DNA from 3 places in the Methylosinus trichosporium OB3b genome. Region 3 is predicted to be linked to each of the others. Evidence: riboswitches for the same ligand, from Rfam matches in the RefSeq annotation. Region 3 holds a riboswitch; each other region holds the start of a gene.
What was found. A riboswitch is a leader RNA that binds a small molecule or an ion and turns the genes downstream of it on or off. The one in region 3 is predicted to bind cobalamin.
Positions count from the first base shown of each region.

Region 1 (5,198 bases), 110 kb from region 3:
GCGATCGGGCGCCGGCCGCCGCTGCCCGAGCATCTCGCGCCGATCCTCGAGGCGCGCGAGCGATTCTCCGTGCTGGACAATGATGTGGCGACGGTCGCCGCCTTCATCCGCGCGCGCGCCCGCGCCGCGCGTGGGACCGCGTGAGGGCGCCATGGCTCTGTTCGGCCTCGTCTCCTATTATCGCGATCTGCCGATCCGCGGCGACGGCGTCTATCTGCGCATGTCCGACATGCGCGACTATGCCGCCTGGGCGGCGTTGCGCGAGCGCAGCCGCGCCTTTCTCACGCCCTGGGAGCCGACCTGGCCGGCCGATGATCTGACCCGCGCCAGCTTTCGCTATCGCGTGCGCCGCCACGCCGAGGAGATGGCGCGCGACGACGCCTATTCCTATTTCGTGTTCCGCGCCGCCGACGATGAGCTGGTCGGCGGGCTGACGCTCGGCCATGTGCGGCGCGGGGTCTCGCAGGCGGCGACGCTCGGCTATTGGATGGGCGAGCCCTATGCCGGCAAGGGTTATATGTCCCGCGCGGTGCGGGCCGCGCTCGACTACGCTTTCACGCGCCAGCGCTTGCATCGCATCGAGGCCGCCTGCCTGCCCACCAACGCGCCCTCGATCCGCCTGCTGGAGCGCAACGGCTTCAAGCAGGAGGGGTTTGCGCGCGCCTATCTGAACATCAATGGGCAATGGCGCGACCATCTGCTGTTCGCGCGTCTCGACAGCGATTCCCTGCCGCCGGGTCGTCCCGGCGCAGGCTGACCGGCGCCGTCTCGAATCCGCACGGCGCCGCTCGAGCGGGGCCCGCTGCGTCATTAGCCGACTCTCGACGCGCGCTCCTTCTCCCACTCGTGGGAGAAGATGGCCCCGCGAAGCGGGGTCGGATGAGGGCGCCGGCAGTTTCTCTGAATCTTGCAGCTCTGTTTCTTGAATTCGAAGCAGTTTTTGAATTCGAAGTCGTTTTTCAGTGAGGGCCCTCATCCGACCCTCGCGAAGGCGAGGGCCACCTTCTCCCGCCCTGCGGGAGAAGGGTGCGCCCATTTCTGCGACGCGACTCGTTTCTTCCGCGCGTCTGGCGCGATTCTTTCAGCCGACCCTGCAAGTCACGGGTGCGCGTCCCGCAACAGGACGCGCCAGCGTAGCAAGGGTCGCGTGCATGGAGTCGAAGGATCGAGGGCGTCCGTTCGGGGCGGTGGAGACCATCATGGTCGGCGGCGCGCAGGTGGCGCGTCTCGACCTCGAGCAGACGGCCCGGCTGATGATCGAGACCGCGCGCGGGCCGGCGCCGGAGGGCGCGCCGCTGTTCCTGACCTCGGTCAATGGCGAGGCGCTGGCGCGCCGCGACGCCGATCCCGATTTCGCCGCGCTGATCGACGGCGCCGATCTCGTCAACGCCGACGGCCAGCCGCTGGTGGTCGCCTCGCGGCTGCTGGCGCGCAACGCGCTTCCGGAGCGCGTCGCGACGACCGATCTCTATCCGCTCGTCGCCGGCAAGGCCGAGGGGGAGGGCGTCAGCTTCTATCTGCTCGGCGCCAGCGAGGAGTCCAATCGCGGGACCTTTCAAGCGACGAAGCGGCGTTTCCCGCGGCTCGACATTCGCGGTCGCTGCCATGGCTTTCTGACCGGAGCGGCGCTCGAGCGCAAGGTCGAGGAGATCGACGCGCTCGCGCCCGACATTCTGTGGCTGGCGCTCGGCGTGCCGCGCGAGCAGGAATTCGTGCGCCATTGGCGTCATCGCCTTCGCAACGTCAAAATGATCAAGACATCTGGCGGCCTGTTCGACTTCATGGCCGGGGCCAAGAAGCGGGCGCCGCTGTGGATGCAGCAGGCGGGGCTCGAATGGGCGTTTCGTCTGGCGCTGGAGCCGCGCCGCCTGCTGCGCCGCTATGCGACGACCAATCCCGTCGCGCTGATGCTGCTGATGCGCCATACGCGCTGAGGCGCAAGAGTTTCCGCCCGGCTGCGTCCGAGGCGGGAGACCAGGGCCGACAAAGTACCGCGTATCGGCTTTGGGTCCCCGGCGCGCGTCTCCGCTCGCGCCGGGGACGGCCCTGAGCGCCGCCCCGGCGCACGCTTGACTCGGCCACAGTCTCGCCTATGACTCCCCCTCGATGGTTCCCCATGTGGGATTGAATGGGAATGCGGTGAGCGTCGGCGGCGGCGCGATTCCGCGGCTGCCCCCGCAACTGTGAGCGGATAGCCGAAGACCGAAAGCCACTGGCGCGCAAGCTCCGGGAAGGCGGTCCGACCGGCGATGACCCGCGAGCCAGGAGACCTGCCATCATTCGTGGTCACGCGCGAGAGCGTCGGGCGGGGTGCACCGATGCGGCCGAGATCCGTTCGACGAACGGGTCGAGACCTTCGCAGTGACGGCCCACGTCCGCTGCGAGGCGATTGTCATGTCTTTTCCACTTTCGAGGTCCGCCGTTCTCGGCGCGCCGCTCTTCTCCGCGTCCCTGCTCGTCATCCTTCCCGCTCTCTCTTTCGCCCAGGAGGCGCTGCCGAGCCTAGAGATCGGCGCCGCCACCGTCGTCTCCGCCGATCGCGTCGAGGAGCCGGCGTCGCGCGCGGCCTCCGCCATCACCGTCGTTTCGGGCAAGGAGGTCGAGAAGCGCGGCGCGACGGGCCTGCTCGAGGTTCTGCGCGGAACGCCCGGCCTCGATCTCTATTCCTCCGGCGGCGTCGGCACGCAGAGCTTCGTCTATCTGCGTGGCGCGACGCCCGGCCAGACGCTCGTGCTCATCGACGGCGTGCGCATCGGCGATCCGTCCTCGACCGACGGCTCGGTCGATTTCGGCGCGCTCGTCGCCACCGATATCGAGAGGATCGAGGTGCTGCGCGGGCCGCAATCGGCGCTCTATGGCTCCAACGCCATGGGCGGCGTCATCGACATCATCACCCGCAAGGGCGAAGGCAAGCTCAAGGGCTCCGTCACTTTCGAAGGCGGCTCCTATGGAACGATTCACACGCGCGCCAGCGTTTCGGGCAGCGAGGGCGCGCTCTGGTACGCCTTCGCCGTCGACGCGCTGCATGTTGATGGATTTCCGCGTTATGGCTATCGCATCACGCGGCCGCTCACCATCGGCGACGGGGTGACGCCGCTGCCGGCCGCGCCCTCCGACAGTCCGACCAACAAGGGCGGCGCCAGCGCGCGGCTCGGCTATCGCATCTCCGAGGATCTGTCGGTCGAGGCTTCTTTCATCGGTTATGACAATTCGATCCGCTTCGCCAATACATTCGCCTTCACGCCGGCGGATGTGTTCGACAATGAGAACCATTCGCATTCGTCCTTCGGACAGGGCCATGTGCGTATCGACGCCGATCTCTTCGAGCGCCGGCTGCATAATCGGCTCGTGCTGTTCGGCAATGTGATCGATCGCGACATCTGGCAGACCAGCGCCTGCTTCGATGCGAGCTTTTCCTCCTTCGATTGCCGAACGGGAATGCGCGGCGCGCGCCGCGGGCTCGAATATCAGGGCGATCTGAAGCTCGACGCTCTGGGGCTGCTCACATTCGGCGCGCGACTCCAGACCGAGACGGTGCATACTTCGCAGGATCCGGCGCCGGTGGGGAGCTTCACGCCGATCGACGCCGCGCAGACGACTCATTCGGGCTTCGCCCAGCACAAGTTCACTGTGTTCGATCGTCTCGATCTCTCCTATGGCGGCCGTATCGACGCCGTCGCCGGCAATCACACATTCGGCACATGGCGTACGACCGCCGCCTATCGTCTCGAGGAAACCGGAACGAAATTCAAGGCCAGCGCCGGAACCGGCGCGCGCATCGCCTCGCTCTATCAGCTCTTCAGCCAATATGGCGATCCGCGCCTGCAGCCGGAGACGAGCCTCGGATATGATTTCGGATTCGACCAGACGCTCTTCGAGGATCGTGTGTTCACGTCGCTGAGCCTGTTCGAGAATGATTTTCGCCAGCTCATCGACTATGGCTCGGCGCCGACCTGCACGGCGACGCAAGTGTACGGCTGCTATTACAATGTCGGCAAGGCGAAGACGCGCGGAATCGAATTTTCCGGCGAGGCCGCGCTCGTGCCGAACGAATGGCGCCTGAAGGCGAGCTACACGCATCTCGTCGCGCAAGATCTCGTCAAGAATGTCGGCCTGTTTCGGCGCCCGCGCGACAAGGGCATGGCCGCGCTCGTCTATTCGGGCTTTCCCGGCCTCGAGCTCGAGGCGCGGCTCAATGTCGTCGGTCCTCGCATCGACAACGATTTGATCAACTCGCGGCGCGTGACGCTGTCGAGCTATGCGCGGCTCGATCTCTTCGCCGATTACAAGGTGAACGAGCTCTTGTCCGTCTTTGCGCGCATCGAAAACCTCAATGATGCGCGTTATGAGGAAATCTATAATTACGGAACCGCCGGACGCTCCGCCTATGGCGGAATCAGGATGAAATGGTGAGGGTGCTCCGACATGACGCGAGTGCGTCATTGTGAGCGCAGCGAAGCAATCCAGGGCCACGGGGCGGGCTCTGGATTGCTTCGTCGCTGTGCTCCTCGCAATGAGGCCCCGACGTGTGATTCAGCTGATTTGACGAGGGTGAAAGAGCGAGCCTTCAGGCTCGCTCTCGACGCCGATGAATTCGATGACGCGGGGCAGTAGAACCATGACGCAAAGAGGAGACTTCGGATGACGCTTTCTCTCGATCGGTCCGGCGGCCGCGCACTCGCCTGGCTCGCCGCCTTCATCGCCGTCGGCGCCTTCGCCGGCTTCGGGGTCGCTTGCGCGGCGCCTTTCGCGGCTTTTGCGGCAGTCGCGGCGATCGCCAATCCGCGTGGCGCGGCGCTGACGCTGACCGCCTCGGCCTGGCTCGTCAATCAGATCATCGGCTTTGCTTTTCTGCATTATCCGACCGATCCGGCGACGCTCGGCTGGGGCGTCGCGCTGCTCGTTGTGGCGCTGCTCGCCTGCGAGACCGCGCGTCTCGTCGCGCCGCGCGCCGGCGCCGTCGCGGCTTTCGTCGCCGGCTTCGGCGCTTATGAGGGCGCGCTCTATCTCGCCACGGTCGCCACCGGCGGCGTCACCACGCATTATGCGCCGGAGAGCGTCGCGCGCCTCTTCGCCATCAATGCGGCCGCCTTCGCCGCGCTGCTCGCCGCCGGCAAGATTGCTTCGCTGATCGCGACGCGGCGCGCGCGTCGCGCCTATAGCTGAGCGAATCGTTTCGCGAGCGCGAGGCTCGCGGC
Region 1 is NZ_CP023737.1:2,086,878-2,092,075, reverse strand. It holds gene thrC (threonine synthase) at 1-144, shown strand, start outside; gene CQW49_RS10020 (GNAT family N-acetyltransferase) at 152-757, shown strand; gene CQW49_RS10015 (WecB/TagA/CpsF family glycosyltransferase) at 1,152-1,934, shown strand; cobalamin riboswitch at 2,091-2,292, shown strand; gene CQW49_RS10010 (TonB-dependent receptor plug domain-containing protein) at 2,395-4,413, shown strand; gene CQW49_RS10005 (hypothetical protein) at 4,642-5,166, shown strand; gene CQW49_RS10000 (hypothetical protein) at 5,157-5,198, opposite strand, start outside.
Region 1: linked by a shared signal. The riboswitch ahead of CQW49_RS10010 (TonB-dependent receptor plug domain-containing protein) and the one ahead of CQW49_RS09605 (hypothetical protein) in region 3 are both predicted to bind cobalamin.

Region 2 (5,198 bases), 1.8 Mb from region 3:
TGGCCTCGAGAATCGTGATCGCGCTTTCCGGCGTGTCGAGGCCGACGCCATTGGCGAGTCGGCCGTCGCGATTGGGATAATTGGCGAGGATGATGGCGATGCGGCGCGCTTGCGCCGGCGCCGCGCGCAGCCGCGCCCAGCCGGCCGCCATTGCGGCGATGTGCGGTATATTCTCCTGCGCCGGCGCATGCTCGATCACGGGACATTGCGTGAGCGCGTCGAAGCGCGTTTGCGCCTTGAAGGCGGCGGCGCCGGCGAGAATGCGTCCGTCGACCTCCGGAAGCGCGACATTCATCGCTAGATCGCGCGCGCCCAGTCCGCGCGCGTCGGCGCGCCACGCCTCCTCGCTCGACGCCGCCATCACGGCTTGCAGCACGGCGGCGTCCGCCGCGTCGAACGGTCCGCCGCGCCGCTCCTCGCCCGGCGCCGAGGCGGCGAAAGCGGTGGCGTTGAGAATGACGGCGGGACGCAGCCGCTCGAACAGATCCGCGATCAAGCTGCGAGCGAACGGATTCTTGAGGCTCGGCGCGAAGATCGGCAGCGGATCGAGGCCCGCGCGCGCCAACGCGTCGCAGAGCGCGTCGATCGCCGCGGTCGCGCCCGACGCCACCATATGGCGATAGAAGACCAGCGCCGCGACCGGCGCGCCATTCCGTACGATATCATCCACTCCGACGACGCCCGCGCCCGGCCGATAGAGCCCCGCCTCCGGCATCGGCCGCGGCGGCGGCGCGATCGGCGCCGCGCCGATGAGATACGCCGCATGGCTCAAGAAATTACGGGCGTTGTCGGCGCCGCCCTCGATGAGATAAGCGAGCAGCCGCCGCCGCTCGGCGACGGGAATTGTCGACAGCGCCTCCGATTCCGGATCGTCGGCGTCATCGGAGAGCAGCGCGGCGAAGGCGACGCCGCGCTCCCGGCAGACACGCGCGATCTCATCGAGACCGTAAGGCCAATAGCTGCGCCCGCCGAGCAGGCGCACGCAGACGCAGCGCGCCGACGCGATTATTTTCTCGACATAGAGATCGACCGACAACGGATGCGCGAGGCCGAGCGGATTGGCGAGGCGCAGGCTCGGCGCATCGGCCGGACGACGCGCCGCCGCCGCGGCGAGGCAGGACAGATCGCTGTCGGCGGCCGAGAGCACGACGATGGCGCCGGGCGTCTGGCCGAGATCGACGGCCTCGTCGCCCGGAACGAGCTGGCCCTGCTGGATCGCCAGCAGATGCATCAGACGAGCGCCGCGATCAGCGCCGCCTCGATGTTCTCGCGCGCAAACCCCTTCTCGCCGATGACGACGAGGCGGCTCATGCGCGATTCGTCCTCGCGCCAGCGGCGATCATAATAGGTTTCGACGCGCGGTCCGACGGCCTGCACGATGAGCCGCGCCGGCTTGCCGCGCACGGCGACGACGCCCTTGAGGCGCAGCACGTCATGGCGCGCGAGGATGTCGCCAAGACGCGCGGCGAGCGGCTCGGCGGCTTCGATCGCGCCGGCATGCAGCACGAAGCTCGTGAAATCATCGTGATCATGATCCGCCTCCGCTTCATGGTGCGACGGCCGGCTGTCGAGATCGTCCTCGGCTGAGAGGCCGAGGCCGAGCAGAGCGGAAGGATGCAGCCGGCCCTCGCAGGCGCGCATCGCGACCACGCCCGCGCGCGCCGCCGCAAGCACGTCCCGCTCGACCGCGGCGAGCTCGGCGGCGTCGAGAAGATCGGTCTTGTTGAGCACGACGAGATCGGCCGATCCGAGCTGCTCCTCGAACAATTCCTCGAGCGGCGTCTCATGGTCGAGATTGGGATCTTGCGCGCGCAGAGCGGCGAGCGCCGCTTCGTCCGGCGCGAAACGCCCTGCGGCCACCGCCGCCGCGTCGATGACGACGATCACGCCGTCGACGGTCGCGCGCGTGCGCACATCCGGCCAGGCGAAGGCTTTCAGCAGCGGCTTGGGCAGAGCGAGGCCGCTGGTCTCGATCAATATATGCTCGGGCGGATCGGCCCGCTCCAGCAGCTTCGTCATCGTCGGCAGAAAATCATCGGCCACGGTGCAGCAGATGCAGCCATTGGCGAGCTCGACGATGTCCTCCTCCGCGCAGGCGTCGGCGCCGCAGCCGCGCAGAATGTCCCCGTCGACGCCGATGTCGCCGAACTCGTTGACGATCACCGCGAGGCGCCGCCCGCCGGCGTTGTGCAGCAGATGACGAATGAGCGTGGTCTTGCCGGAGCCGAGAAAGCCGGTGATGACTGTGGTCGGGATCTTGGTCACGGGCCTGCGCTCCGCCAATGCGTCGGGGCGCGATCGATCGCTTCGGCATCCGAAGCCGGACGTCCACCAAACGGACGCCGCCGGCGCCGAGGCGCCCCGCCCGGCCCGCGATCAGTTGTCGATGGCAGGTCTCCTGGCTTGCGGATCGAACGTTCCCATCGCCTTCCCGGCTGGGCCGCGCGCGACCCTCGCCAGTGGCGTCGTGATGAGGACTTTCCGCTTACAGTTGCGGGGGCAGCCGCGGCCTTGGACGGATCGTCCGCACCGCGTTCCCTTTTCACCTTCATTTGGAAGGACCATCGCCCTCGGGAGTATTCGAGGCGCGCGTGCCTGTCAAACGCTCTCGCAAAATCCGCTTGCCTCGCCGCGCGTCGACGCTAATCCTCCGCCCGCCTATCCGTCATCTCGCTATCGAAGCCGAGGTTTTTTTGGCAGCTGTCCCAACCTGCGGCCGGATCACGGCGCCGCCGCTCGTTCCGTTCCTGGCCGCGCTCGCAATCCTCGTCGGCGCCCTGTCCGTGCTCGTCGGCCCCGCACCGCTCTCCCCTGCCGAGATCGGCGCCGCGCTGCTCGGCGGCGGCGACCAGATTGCGCGGGACATCGTCTTTCAAATCCGCGCGCCGCGCGCGCTGCTCTCGCTGCTCATCGGCGCCATGCTCGGACTGTCGGGCGCTGCGCTGCAAGGCCTCTTGCGCAATCCGCTCGCCGATCCGGCCGTCATCGGAACCTCGAGCTCGGCGTCGCTCGGCGCTGTGATCGCGCTCTATTTCGGCGTCGCCAGAGCGGCGCCGCTGGCGCTGCCGCTGATGGCGGTGGCGGGCGCCTTGCTCGGCCTCGCGGCGCTGCTGCCGATCGCGCGGCGCAGCGAAGGCCCGTCGACGCTGATCCTCGCCGGCGTCGCCGTTTCGGCGCTCGCCGGCGCCGGCGTGTCGCTGGCGCTCAATCTCGCGCCCAATCCCTTCGCCGTGTCCGAGATCGCCTTCTGGCTGCTCGGCTCGCTGAGCGACCGCTCGCTCGAGCATGTGCTGCTGGCGACGCCGCTGATCGCCGCCGGCGCGGCGTTGATCCTGTTTCAGGCACGCGCGCTGGACGGGCTCGCGCTCGGCGAGGACGCCGCGCGCAGCCTCGGCTTCGATCTCGGCCGCGTCGGCGCGCTCGTCGCCGCGGGCGTCGCCATCGGCGTCGGCGCCGCGGTCGCGGTCTCCGGCTCCATCGGCTTCGTCGGCCTCGTCGCGCCTTATCTCGCGCGTCCTTTCACCGATCAGCGGCCGAGCCGGAGCCTCGCGCCCTCCGCGCTCATCGGCGCCGTGCTGCTGGGCCTCGCGGATATTCTGGTGCGGCTCATTCCGACCTCGACCGAGCTGCGCCTCGGCGTCGTCACCGCGATGATCGGCGCGCCCGTCTTCATCGGCGTGCTGCTGCGGCCCAACGCTCCGGGAGCCGGTCGATGAGCGCTCTTCGAGTCCGCGGCCTCGGCGTCGATCTCGGCGGCGCCGCTATTCTGCGCGACCTCGATCTCGACGCTCGCGCCGGCGCGCTCGTCGGGCTGCTCGGCCCGAATGGCGCCGGAAAATCGACGCTGCTGCGCGCGCTCTGCCGGCTCATTCCCATCCGCTCGGGAGAGATCGCCTGGGACGGACGGCCGCTGGCGCGCATGAGCGCGCGCGAGCGGGCGACGCGCCTCGCCTTCCTGCCGCAGGGCCAGACGCTGCATTGGCCGATCAGCGTGCGGCGCCTCGTCGAGCTCGGGCGGCTGCCGCGGCTCGGCCCGCTCGGCCGGATCGGCGCGGCCGATGAGGTGGCGGTCGCGGCGGCGATGGCGGCCGCCGATGTCGCCCATCTCGCCGAGCGCGCGGCGACGAGCCTCTCCGGCGGCGAGCGCGCGCGGGCGCTGCTGGCGCGAGCGCTCGCCGTCGAGGCGCCCGCGCTGCTCGCCGACGAGCCGACCGCCTCGCTCGATCCGCATCACGCGGTGGCGATCATGGAGACGCTGCGGCGCATCGCGCGCGAGGGCCGGCTGGTCCTCGCCGTGACCCATGATCTCGGCCTCGCCCAGCGCTTCTGCGACCGCATCATTCTGATCGACGAGGGACGCATCGTCGCCGACGGCGCGCCGGACGCGGCGCTGACGCCCGAGCGCCTGCGCGCCGTCTACCGCGTCGACCCCGCGGTGCTCACCGGATGGACGCCGGCGCGCCAGGACCAGCCGCGCCCGTTGTGACGCAGATCGACCAGCGACAGAGGCGGCGCGTCGATGCGCCAGAAGGAGCCGGCGGGAGCGCCGATGGCGTGGATGACCGCGGCGCGGATCACGCCGGCATGGGTGATCGCCAGCGCCGGGCCGGCGATCGCGCCGCTCTCCATCCAGCCGGCGACGCGGGCGATGAGAGCGGCGATCGATTCGCCGCCATGCGGCGCGGCCTCCGGGTCGATCAGCCATTGCTCGACCGCTTCCGGCTCTGATTCGGCGACGTCGCCGAGGCTGCGGCCGGCCCAGCGGCCATAATCGCAATCGCGCAAGGCCGGCTCGGGACGCGCCGCCAGCCCCGCCGCGGCGGCGGTGTCGAGGGCGCAACGCGCCGGACTGGCGACGATGGTCCGCGCGGACGAAAAACGACCGGCGATCCCCGCCGCCGCAGCGCGGCCCTTCTCATCGATGGGCTCGTCGAGGGGAAAGGCGGCGCTCCGCTGCGCGGCTGTGGACGCATGGCAAAGCAGCAGCAGCCGCGTCGCCGGCTCGGTCACTTCGCGGCGGCCGGCGCCCGCTCGTGGCAGAGCGCGCCGAACAGGAGGCCGAGGCTCAACCAAAGCACGGCGTTGACGCCGAGCGAGGCGAGCCGGAAATTCCACAGAGTCGTCGCGGAGAAATTCTGCGGAACCTCGTCGATCGCCGGCAGGATCGCCATCACGCCCGCCACCAGAGCGAGATAGCC
Region 2 is NZ_CP023737.1:3,765,530-3,770,727, reverse strand. It holds gene cobN (cobaltochelatase subunit CobN) at 1-1,231, opposite strand, end outside; gene cobW (cobalamin biosynthesis protein CobW) at 1,231-2,265, opposite strand; cobalamin riboswitch at 2,372-2,581, opposite strand; gene CQW49_RS17895 (FecCD family ABC transporter permease) at 2,694-3,716, shown strand; partial or broken gene CQW49_RS17890 (ABC transporter ATP-binding protein) at 3,782-4,486, shown strand; gene CQW49_RS17885 (histidine phosphatase family protein) at 4,417-5,010, opposite strand; gene CQW49_RS17880 (CbtA family protein) at 5,007-5,198, opposite strand, start outside.
Region 2: linked by a shared signal. The riboswitch ahead of cobW (cobalamin biosynthesis protein CobW) and the one ahead of CQW49_RS09605 (hypothetical protein) in region 3 are both predicted to bind cobalamin.

Region 3 (5,198 bases):
AAATGCGCGCAGCCGATGGGCGTTCATGGATAGCAACGCCATGCGCAGCGCTTCCCGGAAGCGGCTCACTCGCGCGGACCACGCCGTCGCCGACTCGCGAGCGCGCGCGGCGTCGTCGAGATGGATCGCGCTCGGCTCGGCGACCGCGACGCTCTCGCGTGGATTGGACCGATCCGATGTGACCACGCCGTCGCGCAATTCTATGATGCGCTGGGCTCGACGGGCGACCGCCATGTCATGAGTGACGATGATCACCGTGCGGCCTTCGGCATGGATCTCGTCCAGGATTCGCAGAACCTCCTCGCCGCTGCGGCTGTCGAGCGCGCCGGTCGGCTCATCCGCGAGGATCACGTCTGCGCCGTTGATCAAGGCGCGTGCGATCGACACGCGTTGCTGCTGTCCGCCGGAAAGCTGCCCGGGCGTGTGCGTCGAGCGCTCGGCCAGTCCGAGACGGTCGAGGATCGCCGAGGCCCGGCGGCGACGTTCCATGGACGAAAAGCCGGCGTAGATCGCAGGCATCTCCACATTGCCCATCGCGGTGAGCTCATTGAGAAGATGGTAGCGCTGGAATATGAATCCGAAATGCTCGCGCCGCAGCGCGGCGAGCTCGTCTCGATCGAGCTCACAGACGTCGCGTCCGAGGATTCGATAACAGCCGGAGGTCGGCCGATCGAGGCAGCCGAGAATATTCATCAGCGTTGATTTTCCCGAGCCGGATGCGCCGACGATGGCGACCATCTCGCCGGCGTCTATGCGCAAGTCGACGCAATCCAGCGCAGCGACCAGGGAATCACCGGATGAATAGACGCGGCTGACCTTGTCCAGCAGGATCAATGGATCCGTCATGCTCACATCCCCATCGGCGGCGGCGGCGAACCGAGCATTGCTTTCGGCGTCGCGGCGCCGGTGACGCCGATCACCACGCGTTCGCCGACGGTGAGTCCAGAGCGGATCTCGGCCGTGATCTTGTTGTTGAGCCCGACTTTCACGGCGCGCGTCGCGACGGCGCCGGAAGGCTCGACCACCCGCACCTTATAGGCGCCCTCCGCGTCGACCTCGCCCAGCGCCGCGGCGGGAACGGTCAGCACATCATGCGCCTCGTCCAGCACGATATGGACCTCCGCGGTCATGTAGGTGCGTAGATCGCCGTCGGGGTTCGGCACGTTGAAGATGCCATTGTAGTAGATCGCCGACGAGGAGGAGGACGTTGACGAGGAGGACGAGCCGCCGTTCGACGAGGTCGTGGAGGTCGAAGTGAAACTGCTGTCGGTCTTGATGGATTCCGGCGCCGGCTCGATGAATGCGAGGCTCCCGTGATAGCGGCGCTCCGGATCGCCCAGAATCGTGAAGTAGACCTTCTGACCAGGCTTCACCCGCACGACGTCGGCCTCCGAGATCTCGGCGCGGATGGTCATCGTATCGACCTGGCCGAGAACCACGATGGTCGGCGCCGACTGCACGGCGTTCACCGTCTGACCTTCCTGGGTGACGATCGCGAGCACGGAGCCGTCGATCGGCGCGGTGATGCGCGTATAGCCGAGATTGACGCGAGCCGCCTCGATCGCGACCTCGGCCTCGATGATCTGGGCGTCGAGTTGAGCGATTTGCGCCCGCGTCGTCCTCACATTCGCTTCCGCGGAATCATAGTCGGCTCGCGAGCTCGCCTTCTGGGCCAGCGTCGCCTTCTGGCGCGTGAAATTGGCCTCGGCGAGCATGAGCGACGCCTCCTTTTCCTCACGCTGAGCGCGGGTGCTCCGCAGCGCCGCCTCGCTCGTGCGCAGCGCGTTGCGCTGGGTCACGGAATCGATCTCGGCGATGAGCTCGCCGGCCTCGACCCTTTGGCCCAGCGCGACCTTCAACGACACCACGCGACCAGACATCTGCGCGCCGACGGCGACCAGCTTCACCGGCTTCAATGTGCCGGTCGCCAACACGGTCCGTTCGATGTCGCCGATAACGGCCGGCGCCGTCACCAGATTAGCGTCGGGTTGCGGCGACAGTTTCGCCTTCAGCGCCCAGCCGATCGCGAGCACCGCCAGAATCGCGCCGATCAGCAGCCGGCGCGGCGCAGATCGACCGGACGGCGCCGGCGCGAGCCGCGGCCGATCGCGCTCTCGCCCCGGCAGCAGGTCGACTCGGGCCGCGTCCTGTGCTGTCGGCATATCTTTCATCATCTGCATGGCGAGCGCTCGCTGCGGAGGGCGACCAGACATGTTTGACCCGTGCTCATCAAAATGCTCCTGGAAGATGCGGGCCGGCGCCGAACGCAGCGCTCGTGAGCAAAGCAGTGACGCACCCGTTGTCGACGGTAGATTTCATCGGGACCTCGACGATGAAGCGCATCCGAACCAATTTGATCGGAGAGAACTCTTTCGTTCTTTCGTCGGAGTGAGCGAATTCTGATCGCTGGGACGATTCCGCGTTCGAACGAAAGGCGCTATTGACCAGCAGCAAACGACGCGCCCACATCTGATCAATTCGGAGGCAACCCAATCCTGCGGCGACTGCTCCTATCAACCCCGACTCGAACGCATCCTAGGCGGGAATTCGGGCTTGCCGCGCCGAAAGTGGTAAACTCGGCGCGTTTCCGAATAGTGTCGCTTCCGTTATCGACAATTGGCTGAAGTCGCCGCTGTCGAGTTCGCCCGGCAATCGTTCGCTCCACGCCAAAAAGCTCTTTGCGCTTCGACGGCGGAACTTTGACCTCGAACGTCGGCGCGCCGCTGCTCGGTGAAGTTCTGCGCGCAGCAGCTCTGCATGGTTCAGGGGAGGCTCGTCGCGCCCCGTGCGCGGTCCTGTCTTGACAGGACCGCGGTCGGGCGCGTCTATTCGCCGGGCGCTGGTTCCTGTCTTGCGACAGGCGAAGAGGGAAGGCGACGGATTGCCCGAAAGGCAGCCCGAGCGCAGCCGCCCCCCGCGACCGTGAACGGAGAGGTCCTCCGACGCCACTGGCCGACAAGGCTGGGAAGGTGGAGGACCGAGGTGGATTGCGATCCCCAGATCCGTGAGCCGGGAGACCTGCCAGCGCATGACGACGGGCGGACGGGGCGCGCCGCAACCGATCGAGCCGGCTTGCGTTCGCCCTTCGCACAGAGGTCGACGACAATCGGTTTCGGCTGGCCGCCTCATGAGAGATGAGGGCCGGCTTTGATCCAGACCTATTCGGACGAGCGAGCGGAAACGCCGCAGCGCGCGCATCCGCGTCCCGGCGCGCCGCAGGTCCGCGGCTGGTGCCCCGGAGCCTTGCGGCCGATGGCCTCGGGCGACGGTCTCGTCCTGCGCGTCAGGCCACGGCTGGGACGGATAGCCGGCGAGCAGCTCATCGGGATCGCTTCGGCCGCGCAATGGTTCGGCGACGGAGAGATCCACCTCACCAACAGAGCCAATCTGCAAATCCGCGGCGTCGCCGAAGCCGATCACGGCGCCCTTCTCGCCATGCTCGGCCGTCTCGGCCTCGTCGATTTGGACGAGCGCGCCGAGCGGCGGCGCAACATCATCGTGACGCCGTTCCCGGACGAGGCGGGGGAGACGGAGCGGATCGCCGCCGCAATGACCGCGGCGCTCGCCGATCTCCCGCCGCTTCCGGCAAAATTCGGCTTCGCCGTGGACACGGGAGCGGTCCGGCGACTCGCCCAGACGTCGGCCGATATCCGCATCGAGCGCGCGGCCGATGGCGGGATCATCCTGCGCGCGGATGGCGCGCCGAAGGGCCAACGGGTTCGAACGGATGCGGCGGCAGGAGCGGCGGTCGAGCTGGCGCGCTGGTTTCTGGCCGCTGGCGGCGTCGCGGCGGGTCGCGGACGCATGGCGGCTCTCGTCCGCCGCATAGGGCCGCCGGTTGGTCGGGATCACGCCGAACCGCGCCGGCGGCGGAAGCTCCCACGCCCGGACCGGTCCCGGACGGCTATCTCGTCGGCTTCCCGTTCGGCGCGGCGCCGGCGGCGGCGCTGCAGGCGCTGGGCCGCCTCGGCGATGTCCGCGTCACGCCCTGGCGAATGCTCGCGGTGGAGACGAGCCTCGCCCCGCCGGCGCTCGAAGGCGTCCTGCTCGCGGCCGATCCTGTTCTGCAGGTGAGCGCGTGTTCCGGCGCGCCATTTTGCCCGCAAGCCGCAGGACCGACGCGGGACCTCGCCCGCGCATTGGCGCCCGCTGTCCCGGTGGGGGCGCATCTTCACGTCGCCGGCTGCGCGAAGGGCTGCGCCCATGCGGCGCCCGCCGATCTCACCATCGTCGCGACGCCGCGCGGCTATGACCTCGTCGTGCGCGGCGCCGCGGCCGACGGGCCGCGCATCCGCGATCTGCGCCCGGCCGATTTCGCCGATGGCGCGCTGTTCGAAGAGGCTCTCGCGTGAAGCGCTATGAAACAGATGGCGCAGCGATCTATCGTCGCTCCTTCGCCATCATCCGCTCCGAAGCCGATCTCGCCCGCTTCTCCGCGGAGGAGGAGCCGATCGTGGTTCGGATGATTCACGCCGCCGGGCTGGTCGGGCTCGAAGCCGGCGTGCGCTTCGGCCCGGGCTTCGTCGCCGCGGCGCGCGCGCGCTGGAAGCAGGCGCGCCCATATTGTGCGACGCCCGCATGGTGGCGAGGGCGTCACCCGCGCCCGTCTGCCGGCCCGCAACGAGGTTCTCTGCACGCTCGCCGATCCTTCCGTGCCGGATCTCGCCGCAAGGCTCGGCGACACCCGTTCCGCGGCCGCGGTGGAGCTGTGGCGTCCCCGTCTCGCGGGGCCGTGATCGCCATCGGCAACGCCCCGACGGCGCTGTTCCGCCTTCTCGACATTCTCGCCGAGCCGGGAGCGCCGCGGCCGGCGGCCATCATCGGCTGCCCGGTCGGCTTCGTCGGCGCGGCCGAATCGAAGGACGAGCTGATGGCCGCGCCGCCGGCCCCGGCGCTAACCGTGCTCGGCCGCCTCGGCGGCTCGGCGATCACCGTCGCGGCGCTCAACGCGCTCGCCAGCCGGAGCGAGATCTGATGGGTCGCATCATCTGCGCCGGGCTCGGCCCCGGCGATCCCGATCTTCTCAGCGTGAAGGCCGATCGGGCGGTCCGCGGCGCGCGCCAGCTGGCTTTTTTCCGCAAGGCCGGACGGCCCGGACAGGCGCGGCGGATCGTCGAGGGACTGCTCGCGCCCGATGTGGTCGAGCATGCGATGGAATATCCCGTCACCACCGAGCTTCCGTCGGACGGGCGGCCTAC
Region 3 is NZ_CP023737.1:1,977,785-1,982,982, forward strand. It holds gene CQW49_RS09590 (MacB family efflux pump subunit) at 1-846, opposite strand, end outside; gene CQW49_RS09595 (efflux RND transporter periplasmic adaptor subunit) at 849-2,180, opposite strand; cobalamin riboswitch at 2,824-3,040, shown strand; gene CQW49_RS09605 (hypothetical protein) at 3,148-4,074, shown strand; gene CQW49_RS25095 (hypothetical protein) at 4,140-4,352, shown strand; partial or broken gene CQW49_RS09610 (precorrin-8X methylmutase) at 4,349-4,975, shown strand; partial or broken gene cobI (precorrin-2 C(20)-methyltransferase) at 4,975-5,198, shown strand, end outside.